DNA from 4 places in the Microbispora sp. NPDC046973 genome. Region 3 is predicted to be linked to each of the others. Evidence: riboswitches for the same ligand, from Rfam matches in the RefSeq annotation. Region 3 holds a riboswitch; each other region holds the start of a gene.
What was found. Region 3 has a riboswitch for cyclic di-AMP ahead of ABZ860_RS23265 (GH25 family lysozyme). Riboswitches for the same ligand answer to the same signal wherever they lie in the genome.
Positions count from the first base shown of each region.

Region 1 (3,656 bases), on a different contig from region 3:
AGCTTCAACACGGGCGCGTACGAGCAGGTGGGCGGGCTGAGCGAGGTGCGGCCGGGGATCGGGCGCTGCGAGGTCGTCTGCTTCACCTCCGACCACGACGCGTCGTTCAGCTCCCTGAGCGACGAGCAGGCCGAGCTGGTCGTCGAGGCGTGGGCCGACCGCACGGCCGAGCTGTCCTCGCTGCCGGGCGTGGAGCAGGTCTTCTGCTTCGAGAACCGCGGCGCCGAGATCGGCATCACGCTGCCGCATCCCCACGGGCAGATCTACGCCTATCCGTACGTCACGCCGCGTACGCGGCAGATGCTGGACGCCGCCGCCCGCCATCGGGGCGGCAACCTGTTCGCGGACGTCCTGGCCGCCGAGCGGAGGGGCCCCCGGGTGGTGGCCGCCAACGAACACTGGACGGCCTTCGTCCCTGCCGCCGCGCGATACCCGTTCGAGGTGCACGTCTACCCGCACCGCCAGGTGCCCGACATCCCCGCGCTGTCGCCCGAGGAACGCGCCGCCTTCGCGCCGCTCTACATCGAGGTGCTGCGCCGCCTGGACGGGCTGTTCGGCGTCGTCATGCCGTACGTCGCGGCCTGGCACCAGGCCCCGGTCAGCCACCGGCGCGACCTCGCCTATCTCCACCTGCAGCTCTTCACCATCCGGCGCGCGCCGAACAAGCTGAAGTATCTGGCCGGATCGGAGTCGGCCATGGGCGCCTTCGTCAACGACGTGCTGCCGGAGGAGGCCGCTCGGATGCTTCGCGAGGCGATAACGGCTTGATCTCCGATTGGTTGCGACTTCGGTGGCAGCCACCGTTTCTTTACCACTAGTATCCCTGACACCGGCCGTCACAACCGGTACGCCTAATCCCGGGCGCCCCGCCCGGGAGCCGGGGACCCAATCACGCACCTGGGGTCAAGGCAGTGGCCTGCCCGGGCTCCTCCAGCCCGAACCCGTCAGCTAACCCGGTCGGCAGATGGAGAGGAGTGGGCTCTGCCCCGCGCGTTCCCCCTGGCTGTCGGCGTGCTCGCCTCCGCCGCCCTCGTGTTCGGCACGGCCGCGCCCGGTGCGGCCGATCCCAAACCGACGGAGAAGCAGCTCAAGAAGGAGCTGTCGGACCTGCGGAAGAAGGTCGACCGGCTGATCGGCGACTACAACGCCAAACGCGTCGCCCTGGCCAAGGCCCGCGTGGAGGAGCAGGCGGCCCGGGGCCGGCTGGCCAAGGCCGAGGCCGACTTCGAGTCCGCCAGCGACGCCGTACGGCAGATGGCCGGGCTGCGCTACCAGACCGAGAGCGCGATGGCGCTGCCCGACATGAACACCGCGGCGCTGAACTACCAGCTCAAGGAGGAGCAGGCCGCGAGGCTCGCGCACTTCGACCAGGTCCGCGCCGAGCGGCAGCGGGCCGCGGACGCAGCCAAGACGCTGACCGCACAGCTCAAGGCGCAGGCCGCCGAGGTCGCCGGGCAGCGCGAGGACGCCGAGGATCTCATCGACGAGATCAAGGACAAGCTCGACGCGTTGATCCCGATCGCGCCGGGAAAGCGCGCGGGCGGGTCGTGGGCGCCTGAGCTGCCCAGCGGCTCCGACAACATCACGCCCCGGATGCGGTTCATGCGCACGGAGGTCGAAAAGCACTTCGACCTCCAATTTCCGGTCGGCTGCTACCGAGCGGAGAACAGCGGCGAGCATCCTCTCGGACGCGCCTGCGACTTCATGATGAGCTCGGGCGGCGCCATGCCCTCTCCCGGAATGAAGGCCCTCGGCGACACCCTGGCCGCCTGGGCCATCAAGAACGGGCCGAAGCTGGGCGTGATGTACGTGATCTGGCAGCAGCGCATCTACAACCTCGGCCATCCGGGCTGGCGGACCATGTCCGACCGCGGCGGAATCACCGCCAACCACTACGACCACGTGCACATCTCGATGTACTGAGCCCGCAAGCCGTCTACCGGGGACCTCCGGCTGCCTGATCTCCAGAACCCTGCCGCGCACAAGCCGAGCAGCCGCGTAACAGGCTGAGGCGAAGACCCGCGCATCCGTCAAGGGCAGCGGCTCGGATCTGAAATCTCGGAACCCCGTCGCACCTCGCGGCAAGCGACTCGGATCGAGACCTCCCTCAGTCGCCATCGGCGCTCCTCACCGCGTGCTCGTGTACAGCAGGCCCGTACAGCAACTTCTCCTCACATCGGCGTGATCGTGAGCCTATTCGTGAGGCCGGCTTGCAGGCGTCTCATGGCGTGGCGGGCGCTCATCCGCCGACCGACCCGCCTGCTGGGGAACGGCAACGGCTCTCATCGCTGCGCCCGATCAGCGCAGCCTTCCGGTCCTGTACCGAACCTGGGACAGAGCAGACTTCTGAGCCGATTGAGAGCGGCGGGGCCGGCCACCTCGCTGAGCGGGATGGCCGACCCGTTCCGGCTCAGGCCGGGATCTGCTTCTCGTTCCAGGTGTAGTAGACGTAGGTGCTGTCGGGCCCGGTCATCGTGCCGTAGACCTGCCAGAAGCTGTTGGCGCCGGGCGAGTAGCGGAAGACCTTGTCCCCGGGCCGGTCGTCCACGAACACGCTCTGTGACCCGTTGGACCAGATCCGTACCTCGATCGTGAATGTCGAGGTGTCCGGGATGTCGAGGCAGACCTCGTACGTGTACGCCGACGGACCGGCGATGTTGTAGCTACGACCGTCCACCGCCGGCCGCTGGACGTTCGTGGGGACGTAGCTGTTCAGAACCCGGGTGTACCCGCCCGTGGAGCAGTCGACTGCGGGGGCGGCTGCGGACGCGGGACTGATGCCGGCGAGCGTGGCACCGAGGACGCCGGTGACGGCGGCGAGAACGGAGATGGTGCGCTTCATGCCTCTCCTCATCCGTGCAGTGACCCTCCAACCAAGTAGTTGAAGACTGAACTGATTTTGACCCGATTGAGGCATTTCGACAAGCCCGTGCAAGAATCCGTGCACCTTTGAGTCAGATGAGTCACCGCATGGAGCTCGACGAGAAATACCTCAAGGGCACAGGGTCATTCTCGGGTTCCTGCGCCAGGAATAGTTCTCGTGCGGCTTCGAAGTCGTCCGGCGAGTGCCGAAGCCTGCGATAGAGCCATGGATTGCCAAGAGGATGTGCCAATCGAGCCGGCCAGGTCAGTCGCCAGGACGGCAGACGGAGGGGAGCGGGGCGGCCCGGCCGGTGCCGACGTCAGGACGACAGAGCTCCTCTGGCACCGGCGATGATCAATTCGAGGCCGGCGTGGAAGGCGCGGTCCCTGCGCTCTCTGGGCCAGCCGTCGACTCCGGTCTTGCGGGCCTGTTCCTCGATCGCGTAGCCGTTGACGTAGGCCAGGACGGTGTCCACGGCGATGGTGGCCGTGTCGGCGGGGACACCCGCCGCGGTCAGGGCGACGATGAGACGCCTGAAGGTGGTGACAGCCTCGTCGCCCGGCTGGTGGAAACCGGATATGAGGCGGGCGCCGTCGCGGTGGGCCAGCATGACCTCGCGCACGCCGGACGCCACGCCGCGCAACAGCTCGTCCCAGGGGGCGTCGGAGAGCGGAACGACGTCGTCCGCCGGGCTGACCAGGTGCGTCACCATGGCGTCCAGCAGGGCCTGCTTGCTGGGGTAGTGCCGATACAAGGCACTCGCCCGCACCCCGAGCCGGCTCGCCAGCAGCCG
Region 1 is NZ_JBEYWQ010000056.1:2,346-6,001, reverse strand. It holds gene galT (galactose-1-phosphate uridylyltransferase) at 1-768, shown strand, start outside; cyclic di-AMP (ydaO/yuaA leader) riboswitch at 839-977, shown strand; gene ABZ860_RS41640 (hypothetical protein) at 1,012-1,923, shown strand; gene ABZ860_RS41635 (hypothetical protein) at 2,411-2,842, opposite strand; gene ABZ860_RS41630 (TetR/AcrR family transcriptional regulator C-terminal domain-containing protein) at 3,183-3,656, opposite strand, start outside.
Region 1: another riboswitch for cyclic di-AMP. It lies ahead of ABZ860_RS41640 (hypothetical protein); the one in region 3 lies ahead of ABZ860_RS23265 (GH25 family lysozyme).

Region 2 (3,656 bases), on a different contig from region 3:
GGCGGGTGCGGGACCGGGTCGGGGGCCTGTCCCTGGGCGCCGACGACTACCTGGTCAAGCCGTTCGCGTTCGCCGAGCTGGTGGCCCGGATCCGGGCGCTGGCCCGGCGCTCGCCCCGGGCGGTGCCTGCGGTGCTGGAGCGGGCCGGGATCCGGCTCGACCCCGCCCGCCGTACGGTGGTGCGGGACGGGCGGCAGGTGGCGCTGGGCCGTAAGGAGTTCGACGTGCTGCAGGAGCTCATGCGTGCCGGCGGAGGGCTGGTGACCTCGGCCCGGCTGCGCGCGAATGTGTGGGACGAGCACGCCGACGCCGGCACGGGCGTGCTGCGCGTCACGATCACCTCGCTGCGTCGCAAGCTGGGCGAGCCGCCGGTGATCGAGAACGTGCCGGGCCGGGGGTACCGGCTGTGATCCGCGCTCTGTTCCACGCGATGTCCTTCTGGGGCAGGCTGGGCCTGCGGATGCGGCTCACCCTGCTGTACGGCGGGCTGTTCTTCGTGGCGGGGTCGGTGCTGCTGTGGTTCACCCACCTGCTGACCGCACGGGCGCTCAACCAGCGCTTCGTGGTGGCGGTGGCGTCGAAGGTGACCGGCGTCGGCGCTCCCGGGGCCGTCATGGGGACCACGCTGCCCGACAGCGACATGCTCGCGCAGCGGGTGCGCACCAACGTCGAGCAGGGGGCGGCCGACGTGCTGAGCGATGTGCTCAGGTCGTCGGTGGCCGTCATGGTCCTCGTGGGGGCCGTCGCGGTGGTGCTGGGCTACCTGGTGGCCGACCGGGCGCTGCGCCCGCTGGACCGGGTGACCGAGACCGCGCAGCGGCTGTCGGAGAGCACGCTGCACGAGCGGATCGCCCTGCGCGGCCCGCAGGACGAGGTCAAGCGGCTCGCCGACACCTTCGACGCGATGCTCGACCGGCTGCACCGGGTGTTCGACGCCCAGCGCCGGTTCATCGCCAACGCCTCCCACGAGCTGCGCACCCCGCTGGCGGTCAACCGTACGGTCCTGGAGGTGTCGCTGGAGGAGCCGGCGGCGTCGGAGGACCTCAAGGCGCTGGCCCGCGCGCTGCTCGGCACCAACGCGAGGTACGAGCGGCTGATCGAGGGCCTGCTCATGCTGGCGCAGTCGGAGCAGGAGCTGACCGCCCGCAGGCCGGTCGACCTGCGGCAGATCGTCCGTGTGGTGATGGAGCAGATCGACCTGCAGCCGCGCCGCAGGAAGGTGGTCGTCCACGAGGACCTGTGCCCGGCGGTCGCGCACGGCGATCCGCTGTTCCTCGAACGCTGCCTGTTCAACCTGCTGGAGAACGCGATCAAGTACAACGTGCGGGACGGGGAGATCTGGGTGCGGTTGCGGGAGGACGAGGCCGGGGTGAGCGTGACGGTGGAGAACACCGGGCCCCCGGTTCCGCCCTACGAGGTGGACGACCTGTTCGAGCCGTTCCGCCGGCTCGGCGGCGACCGCGTACGCTCCGCACGGGGGGCGGGGCTCGGCCTGTCCATCGTCCGTGCCATCGCCGTGGCGCACGGCGGCGGGGTGGAGGCGCTGGCCCGGCCGGAGGGCGGCCTGTCGGTGACCGTACGCCTGCCCGGGTGAGCCCGGGTTCCGCTGCCGCCGATGATCGCTGGGGCGGCCGTTACCCGGCCCGCCGGGTTTGCTGCCTACTGGCCGGTAAAATCTGAGTTGTTCTAACTTGACCGGTTTGACCTGGTCTATTACCTTTTAGGCAGCTCAGGGCGCACTTGCTCATCTCAATGGTCAAGAAGCCCTCCTCAGACCGACGCGGCCGGCCGATCCCGGCCTGCCGCCCGGCCGCCGAGTCCGCGTCCGCGCGGAGCCGGGGACCCACCTCTCCTGGGGTGAATCGGCATGCCTGCCGTAGGGCGACTTCCAGCCCGAACCCGTCAGCTAACCCGGTAGGCGGCATGGAAGTAAGGGAGTACGCCCCACCATGCACGTCCTCAACACCTGTGTTCGCGCTGCCCTCGCGGGCGGGGCCCTCGCCTCGGCCGTGCTGATCGCGACGCCGGCCGCGCACGCGGACAACCCGGCCAGCGGCAAGGGCCCGGCGGCCGCGCAGTCCATGGCCGAGATCGCCTCCACGCTGCCCAAGGTCAGCGCGGCCGACGTGCTGACCCTGGCCAGGAGCCAGGTCGGGATCAGCGAGAACGCCAACGGCGGCGGAACCAAGTTCCAGCAGTGGTACATGTCCACTCCCCGCGCCCGCGAGACCCTCGCCCGCGACGGAGGAACCCTGAAGGGCTACCTCAACGCCGCCTGGTGCGACATGTTCGTCTCCTGGGTCGGCCACCAGCTCGGCATCGGGCCGGTCATGGGCTCCGACGCCTACACCGTCGAGCACGCCCACTGGTTCGCCGACCACGGCCGCTGGGGCCGCACGCCCAAGCCGGGCGCGGTGGTGTTCTTCAACTGGAACGGCAGCAAGGACATCGACGACATCGTGCACGTCGGCTTCGTCGTCAAGGACAACGGCGACGGCACCATCCGGACCATCGAGGGCAACACGGGCGACGGCGGCGCCGTCGAGGCCCGCGTCCGCCCCACCTGGCAGGTGGTCGGGTACGGCTACCCGATGTACCCCGCGGACGCCTCCGCCTCCGCCACCGCCTCATCCTGACGGACGACGGCTCACCAGCGCGCCGGTGATCCCGGCGCGCTTCGCCGTCCCCGCCGAGAGCGTCCCGGTTCCGAATTGACCTGTATGAGCGCGAGCTGCGAGCCTGACGGCATGCACGCGTTCGACGTCCTCGGCGATCCGGTACGCCGCCGGATCCTGGAACTGCTCGCCGAGGGCGAGCGCTCCGCCGGGGAGATCGGCGCGATCGTGCAGGAGGAGTTCGGGATCTCCCAGCCCGGGGTGTCCCAGCACCTGCGCGTGCTGCGGGAAAGCGGCTTCGCGACGGTGCGGGCGGAAGGCACCCGGCGCCTGTACGCCGTCGACCCGGCGCCGCTCCGCGAGGTCGACACCTGGCTCGACCACTTCCGCCGCTTCTGGAGCCAGCGCCTCGACGCCCTGGGCACCGAACTCGCCCGCGGCAGGCGAGAGCGCCGTCTCCAGGACGACGCCCGTCCGTGAATCGCACACCTGACCCGTGCCGGCACTACCGGGGAGCCGCACCCGGCCTGGGGGCCACGCGCTCGAGCTTGGTCCAGCCCGTCCAGCCTCGCTGCTTCAGCAGCTCGATCAGCCGGCGCGCCGGCGGCACGGTGTCGAACGCCAGCCTGTCCATCGGCGTGACAAGCGGTGACTCGATGTCGATGTCGTCGAGGTAGTCCTCGCCCCGTTCGTCGGCCATGCGCGTGATGTAGGCGGCCAGCTTGTCGGCCAGCTCGACCAGTCGCGGGTCGTCGTCGGCTCGGTCGAGAGCCTGGCTGAGGGAGCGGTAGAAGTCCACGAGCCGCGGGTCGTCGAGCTGCTCCCGCTTGCGCGCCATCCACTCGGGGACTCGCGTGGGCGAGTGCGCGGCCAGCGGGATCCAGCCGTCGCGCTCGGCCTGGACGATCCGCTCGTCGACCCCGAGCGCCCGCAACCGGCCGAGGTATTCGACCACCTCCGGCGGGAGCGCCAGGCTGTCCCCCGAGGCGAGCCGGGCGATCCGCTCGCGATGCCGCTGCCGCTCCCGGATCTCCGCCCGCA
Region 2 is NZ_JBEYWQ010000021.1:76,430-80,085, forward strand. It holds gene ABZ860_RS31055 (response regulator transcription factor) at 1-410, shown strand, start outside; gene ABZ860_RS31060 (HAMP domain-containing sensor histidine kinase) at 407-1,594, shown strand; cyclic di-AMP (ydaO/yuaA leader) riboswitch at 1,802-1,935, shown strand; gene ABZ860_RS31065 (CHAP domain-containing protein) at 1,950-2,636, shown strand; gene ABZ860_RS31070 (metalloregulator ArsR/SmtB family transcription factor) at 2,748-3,095, shown strand; gene ABZ860_RS31075 (MerR family transcriptional regulator) at 3,121-3,656, opposite strand, start outside.
Region 2: another riboswitch for cyclic di-AMP. It lies ahead of ABZ860_RS31065 (CHAP domain-containing protein); the one in region 3 lies ahead of ABZ860_RS23265 (GH25 family lysozyme).

Region 3 (3,656 bases):
GATCGCCGACTCCAACATCACCACCCTGCTCGCCGCGGGGCTGCTGTTCTGGCTCGCCTCCGGACCGGTGAAGGGCTTCGGGGTGACGCTGGCCATCGGCGTGCTCGCCTCGATGGTCTCGGCGATGCTGATCACTCGGGTGCTCACCGCCGCCCTGATCGGCAGGCTCGGCCCCCGGGCGTCCGGCATCGGCTCGATCGGCCGGGTCAGGACCTGGCTGACCCGGCGCGACCCCGACCTGATGCGCGGCAGGCGGCTGTGGCTCGCCGTCGCGGCCGGGCTGCTCGTGCTGGCGGGAGCCGGACTGGTCACCCGTGGGCTGAACTACGGGGTCGAGTTCACCGGCGGCCGGATCGTCGAGTTCGGCACGAGCAGACCCGTCGATGTCGCCACGGCGAGGCAGGCGGTGGCGGACGCCGGGTTCCCCTCGGCCGTCGTGCAGCGATCGGACGACGCGATCTCGGTGCGTACCGGGCAGATCAGCGCCGACGACGTGGTGCGCATGGAGGAGGCGCTCGACCGGCGCGTGGGCGAGGTCGCCAAGCAGCGCGACGAGCTCATCGGGCCGAGCCTCGGCGAGGAGCTGCGCCGCAACGCGCTCATCGCGCTCGCCGTCGCGCTCGCGGCGCAGCTCGCCTACCTGGCGTTCCGGTTCCGGTGGACGTTCGGCGCGGCGGCCGTGGCGGCGCTGTTCGTGGACGCGGCCGTCGTCGTCGGAGCGTTCGCCTGGATGGGCAAGCCGATCGACGGGGTGTTCCTGGCCGCGATGCTCACGATCATCGGCTATTCGGTCAACGACAAGGTCGTGCTCTTCGACCGGGTGCGCGAGCTGTGGCCGGTGCGGCGCGGGGAGCCGTTCGGCCGGGTGGTGAACACCGCGATCCTGCAGACCGTGCCGCGCACGGTCAACACCGGGCTCGGTGCGCTGTTCATCCTGGCGGCGCTGGCGGTGTTCGGCGGCGACTCGCTGCGCGACTTCGCCGTCGCCCTGCTGATCGGCATCGTCGTGGGGACGCTGTCGTCGTCGTTCGTGGCCGGGCCGGCGGCGATCGCGCTGGAGAGGCGCAACACCCAGCCGCCACCGGCTCCCGCCGCCCCGCGTGCCAGGCCCGCGCGGCGCGACGGCTCCGGCGCGGTGGTCTGACCGACCCGATCCGCCGGCATGGCCCCGGGGCGGGGACGTCCCCGCCCCGGGGCCGTGCCGCTACGGCCGTCCGAGCGCGCGCAACTGGGCGGGCGTCAGCGCGGAGACGTTCTGGTCGATGGGCGAGTCGGTGTACTGGTGGATCGCCCAGGACTTCCAGTCGGCGGGCGGCGTGATGTCGCCCGGGGCCTTGCTGTAGTGGGCCACCCAGAGGGGGTACTGGCCGAGGCCGCGGCCGTACTTGTCCGCGAAGTTCCAGCCGCTGTAGAACATCGGCCTGGTGCCGGTCTTGGCCGTCACGTACTCCAGCCAGGTCTTGGCCCACGTGTTGACGTGCTCGACGGACTGGCCGTCGGTGGCCTCCAGGTCGAGGACCAGGATGTCGCCCGGCTTGCTCGGCTGCGAGTTCACCACCTTGAGGAAGTGGTCGGCCTCGGCGATGGGGTCGTTGGAGGGATGGGCGAAGTGGTAGACGCCGCGGACGATGCCCTTCTTGGCCAGCTCCTGCCAGTGCCGGGGGAAGGACGAGTCGACCCAGGAGGTGCCCTCGGTGGCCTTGATGAAGCCGAACTGCGCGCGGCTGTTCATCCAGTCGTGGTCGGCCTCGTAGCCGGAGACGTCCTGGCCGTACGTGTGCGGGTTCGCGTAGGCGGGAGCGGGCAGGGCGACGGCCGCCGTGACGGTGGCGGTGGCGGCCGAGACCGCGAGGGTCGCCGCCACGAGGGTGGAACGCAGACGCCGGCGGGAGGGCAGGCTGCCGAGGGAGAGCCGATGGGTGGACATGTCGGGGTTGACTCCTTGCTTCCATGCCGCCTACCGGGTTAGCTGACGGGTTCGGGCAGGAAGTGCCCTACGGGCGCATCTGGGGGTCTGCGCGCCGATTCACCCCGAGAGAGTGGGTCCCCGGCTCCACGTGACGCGGATTCGGCGGCCGCGCGATCACCGCGCGGTCCGGGCAACGACACGGCAAGGGATATGACGGCGGAAGTCGGCCGGTACCCATGCCGTGTCCCCTAAAGGTACACACACCACCAGAATGGTGTAAACGGTACAAAACACGTCTTTACCTGGGCTGCTACCACCCCCGATCGCCCCGCCATGGGCCGAGTCCCGTGATCCTCTCCACGCGAAGTAAGGGCCGTGGCTACTAACGGTAAGTATCCATTCGGACACGTGTTGTGACAGGGTCGTCGCCGAGGGGGTCCTAAGACCCCGCGACGGTCTCGGAAAGGGTGTGAATGGGAGTCTTCCGCCGCGTCCTCGCCGCCTGCCCGACAGCCCTCACGGCGGAGTGAGAGGCATCCCCCGTCACGTGGCGTGCGTCATGGACGGGAACGGCCGGTGGGCCGCACAGCGGTCACTGCCCCGCACCGAGGGGCATCGGGCGGCCGAGGCCGCCGTGATCGATGTCATCGAGGCGGCCCATGCGGCGGGCGTCGAGTGGCTGAGTCTGTACGCCTTCTCCACCGAGAACTGGCGGCGCCCGGCCGCCGAGGTCGACCTCCTGCTGCGACTGGTGCGGCGCGCGATCCGCAAGCACGCACTGTCACTGCACACACGCGGAATCCGCTGCCGGTTCCTCGGGGTCGCCGACCCGCGGATCCCGCCCGCGCTGGCCAGGGACATCGCCGACCTGATGGCGCTGACCCGCGACAACCGGCGGATGACGTTGACGGTGGCGTTCGATCACGGCGGCCGCCGCGACATCGTCGAGGCCGCCCGGTCGCTGATCCGCGACGGGGTGCCGCCCGAGCAGGTCACCGAGGAGAGTTTCGCCCGCCGTCTGCCCCACCCCGACATGCCGGAGGTGGACCTGGTCATCCGCACCTCCGGAGAGCAGCGCATCTCCAACTTCATGCTCTGGCAGGTGGCCTACGCCGAATGGGTCTTTCCCCAGGTGCTGTGGCCGGACTTCCGGGCCGGGCACTTCTGGGAATGCCTGGAGATCTACCGGCGGCGCGACCGCCGGTTCGGCGCCGTACAGGCACCGGCCCCGACAGGAAAGGGATGTCAATGAGCGACGCCGCAGCCGCGGGACCCGACGCCGATCCGCTCGGCCCGGGATCGATGCTCCACCGGTTGACCCGGCAGACGCGCTGGGGACTGGTGGCGACCCGGGCGATCGTCCTGGAGGCCGCGCACCCGCAGATCGGCGCCGCGCTGATCACCAACTCGACCTTCGTCGCGCACCCGTGGAGGCGGCTGCGCAACACCGTGCTCAGCGCACAGCGGATGGTCGACCCCGACCCTCGGGTGCGGCAGCGGGAGGCGGACCGGCTCAACCGCCTGCACGCGCGGATCACGGGCACCGACGCCGAGGGCCGCCCGTTCAACGCCGCGGACTCCGAGGCGCGCGCCTGGGTGGTGGCGACGCTGTTCGAGTCCGCGGTCACGATGTGCCGGCTGAGCGGCGAGTCCCTCGACGGCCCCGCCCTGGACCGGCTCTACGCCGAGTTCCAGGCGTTCCTCGCCCTGATGGACCCCTACGGGGGCAAGCTTCCGCCCACGCTGC
Region 3 is NZ_JBEYWQ010000012.1:241,983-245,638, reverse strand. It holds gene secD (protein translocase subunit SecD) at 1-1,144, shown strand, start outside; gene ABZ860_RS23265 (GH25 family lysozyme) at 1,205-1,927, opposite strand; cyclic di-AMP (ydaO/yuaA leader) riboswitch at 1,940-2,084, opposite strand; gene uppS (polyprenyl diphosphate synthase) at 2,436-3,161, shown strand; gene ABZ860_RS23255 (oxygenase MpaB family protein) at 3,158-3,656, shown strand, end outside.

Region 4 (3,656 bases), on a different contig from region 3:
CTGTCCAGCAACCGGCGGCGGCTGGCGTCGGCCAGCGCCTTGAACACCTCGTCCATCTTCCCCATCCCGAACATGCAGCCGTTTGGCTGCATGAACGATACGCAGCCGCAAGGCTGCATGTCAACGTCTCCCCGCAAGGCTGCCCACCGGGTCCAGACGCGGCACGACTACGCCGGGGCGACGGTCTCGGGCCGCGTGAGCTCGGGGAGCGCGGCGTTCGCCATCCGCGGCTCGACCTACGGCGACAACTACCGGTTCCGGATCACGTTCAGCCGACGGGAACGTTCCGCGGGGCGGGGTACGACAAGCCAGAGGCGCGCATTCCGTGCCCGCATTCCAGGGGCTCGCGCTCGCCCCCCTTCAGACGTACGGAGGTGTCGGCCGATGAAGGGACGTGTTCTACCGGTGGCCCTGCTGACGGGCGGCCTGCTGGTCGGCGTGGGCGGCGCGTACGGCTCCGCCGCATCGGCCGGGACGCCTTCTCCGCCCGCCGCGCTCACCGCGCCTGCCGCCACGACGCCGGCCGCCGACCACAACGACCAGGACGTCATGTTCGCCCGGATGATGATCCCGCATCATCGTCAGGCGGTGGAGATGGGGAGGCTGGCCGAGGGCCGCGCGGCGGACGCCCGGGTCGCGCGGCTGGCCCGGCGGATCGAGGCCGCGCAGGCTCCCGAGATCCGGACCATGAGCGGCTGGCTCAGGGCCTGGGGTGAGCAGGTGCCCGGCGAGAGCCCGGCGCCGGCGCACCACGCCATGCCGGGAATGATGTCCCCCGAGGACATGCGGCGTCTCGAAGGGCTGTCCGGACGGGCCTTCGACCGGGCCTTCCTCACGATGATGATCCGGCACCACGAGGGCGCCGTCGCCATGGCCCGCGACGAACTGCGCAGCGGAATCTACGCGCCTGCCCGGCGGATGGCGGCGTCCATCGTCTTCAGCCAGTCCGCCGAGATCAAGGAGATGAAGAGCCTGCTGGGTTAGCGCGCCGCGACGGCCCGCGTCGACGACGTGCCCCTATGGTCCGCCGCCACGGGAAGGCGGACCGGTGGGAGGCCGGCGGTGGGAGGTCACCCGCGCTTGCGGTGCCGCCCGCCGGACGTCGCCGCCGCGGCCTTGAACCGGAGCCCGGTCACGGCGGTGGAGACCACCGCGAACAGCAGGCCCGCCGGCAGGACGGCGTCGCCGGGCGACCACACGACGTCGAGGGACTTCCCCTGCGTGGCCGCCATGTTCCTGGTCGCGGGCGCCGCGGCACCCTGGACGCTCGCCTTCACGGCCGCCACGGGCTGGATCGTCACCGGCGCCTTCTGCGCCCCCTTGACCTTGCGCGGCAGGCCGTACCCGACGATCTTGCTCGTGTCGCGCACCTTGCGCTTCAGCCACACGCCGTCGACGTTGCCCTCGATGGTGTGGACCTTGCCGCCGACGACCTTCTCGACGATGCCGACGTGGTCGATGTCGTGGATCTTCTTGGACCCCGACCAGTCGAAGAAGACCACGGCGCCCGGCTCGGGCTTGTCGCTCCAGGCGTGGTTCTTCTTGAACCACTTGGCGTGCCGTGTGGTCAGCGCGAACTCGCCGACATGGTCCTGCACCCCGGCCCGGTCCGCCGCCCAGGAGACGAACATGTCGCACCAGGGGGCGGTCTTGAAGTCGGGGTCCTTGGCGACGTTGTCGGCGTACCACTCGCCGAACTTCGTGTGTTTCCCGGCTCGCTCGCGGTAGCCCAGTTCCGGGCGGACGGCGTCGAGCAGCTCTCGGGCGATCGGATCGGTGGAAATCGGAGGCTCCTATGGCGCGCTTCGAGACATGACGAATCGAGACATGACGAACCGGCCCGCGGGGCGTGACGGCATGACGGCATGACCGTCCGAGGACACGGCCGCGGCGGGGCGGAATCAGAAACGGGAGATGTGGCAGCCCGTCACGGGCGCGCCATCACCCCGGAAGCCTGGAGACGTTCCAGGGCAGGCATGTGGTCCGGCGATGCGACGCGGACCGGGTGGGCAGGTGGAGCCGACACTCCACGCGCTCTCCTCTCCTTGGCCGCCTACCGGGTTAGCTGACGGGTTCGGGCCAGGAGTAGCCCTACCGGATGGTCCGGATTCACCCCAAGAGACGTGGGTCCCCGGTTCCCGGGATCGATGACTTCCGGGATTCGGCGGTCGCCGGTCGTCCTCGGGTTGAGGACCGCTCACCGGCGAGACACGGGAAGCTTAGTAGATAACAAGTAAGACACGACCAAAAAGGCGGCAAACGGCACGATTCTGGCCCCCACCGTTCCGCGCTTCCGCAGGTCCTCACGGTCGCGGACTGTCCGCGGTGAGATGCGCCACACAGCGCCCCGTACGGCACGAGCGCCCGCCCGGCGCAGTCATCGGTCCGCTGCCGGACGGCGGGATTACTTAGCCAAACTAACTACTAGGGTGGCTCCCGGCACCGCTTCTCACGGGCAGCGCTGTGATCAGAGGGGAAAGGGGATCTCGATGACGGACGCGATGTGGGCGGGTACGGTCGCCGTGACCGGGCACGAAGGCGCCGAGCTCGAAGCGTACGCGGCCCGGCCGCTCGGCTCCGGCTCCCACGGCGGGGTCGTGGTGATCCACCACCTGCCCGGCTATGACGAGGCCACCAAGGAGATCGTCCGCAGGTTCGCCGCGCACGGCTATGCGGCGATCTGCCCCAACCTGTACTCCCGGGAGGGCACCGGCGTCAGCCCGGACGACCAGGCCGCCGCGGCCCGGGCCAAGGGCGGCGTCCCGGACGAGCAACTCGTCGGCGACGTCGCCGGCGCCGCGGCCTACCTGAAAGGCCTGGAGCACGCCAACGGCAGGATCGGTGTCATCGGCTACTGCTCCGGTGGGCGGCAGACGTTCCTGGCCGCCTGCTCGCTCCGGATCGACGCGGCCGTCGACTGCTACGGGGCCTTCGTGGTCACCGCGCCGCCCGCCGAATTCCCGCTCGACGCCGAACCGCTGATCTCCCGGGCGGCCGATCTGTCCTGCCCGCTCCTCGGGCTCTTCGGGGCGGACGACAGGTACCCCTCACCGGACGAGGTGGACGTGCTCTCCGCCGAGCTGGACAGACTCGGCAAGGACCACGAGTTCCACGTGTTCCCCGGCGCCGGCCACGGGTTTTTCTCCGTGGACCGCCCGGCGTACCGGCCCGCCGCCGCGGTGGAGGGCTGGAAGAAGGTCTTCGGTTTCTTCGGCCGCCACCTCGCCGCCTGAGGAGGACAGGAATGTGCACCTATCTCACCGAGAAGATCCGGATCGACGGCGCCGCCAAGGGGGCGTCGGGCTGGTTCACGGTCACCGACGGCATGGTCTACCTCGACCATCCCTACCACGCGTGCCAGGAGCACACGGTGAACATCGACCTCACCAACCCGGCCGAGGGCCCGTCGGCCCGGGTCGCGATCGAGCTCACCGAGGAGGCGGCGCTCGCCCTGGTGGAGGCCATCCACAAGGCCCTGGCCGCGGCGCCGCCCGGGCTCGCGTCGGCCGCCCGCCGGCCGGCCTCCGTCTGATCCCGCCCCCGCCCGCCCCCCGGGGGTGAGCGGGCAGGCTGAACGGACGGGTCCCGCCGGCCGGCGACCGGCGGGACCCGCGCGCGTCAGTCGTCGAGCGACATGTACAGGCGGGTGCCGCCCG
Region 4 is NZ_JBEYWQ010000005.1:205,894-209,549, reverse strand. It holds gene ABZ860_RS13330 (SRPBCC domain-containing protein) at 1-56, opposite strand, end outside; gene ABZ860_RS13325 (DUF305 domain-containing protein) at 385-984, shown strand; gene ABZ860_RS13320 (CHAP domain-containing protein) at 1,071-1,733, opposite strand; cyclic di-AMP (ydaO/yuaA leader) riboswitch at 2,035-2,177, opposite strand; gene ABZ860_RS13315 (dienelactone hydrolase family protein) at 2,490-3,233, shown strand; gene ABZ860_RS13310 (DUF6295 family protein) at 3,245-3,532, shown strand; gene ABZ860_RS13305 (GNAT family N-acetyltransferase) at 3,619-3,656, opposite strand, start outside.
Region 4: another riboswitch for cyclic di-AMP. It lies ahead of ABZ860_RS13320 (CHAP domain-containing protein); the one in region 3 lies ahead of ABZ860_RS23265 (GH25 family lysozyme).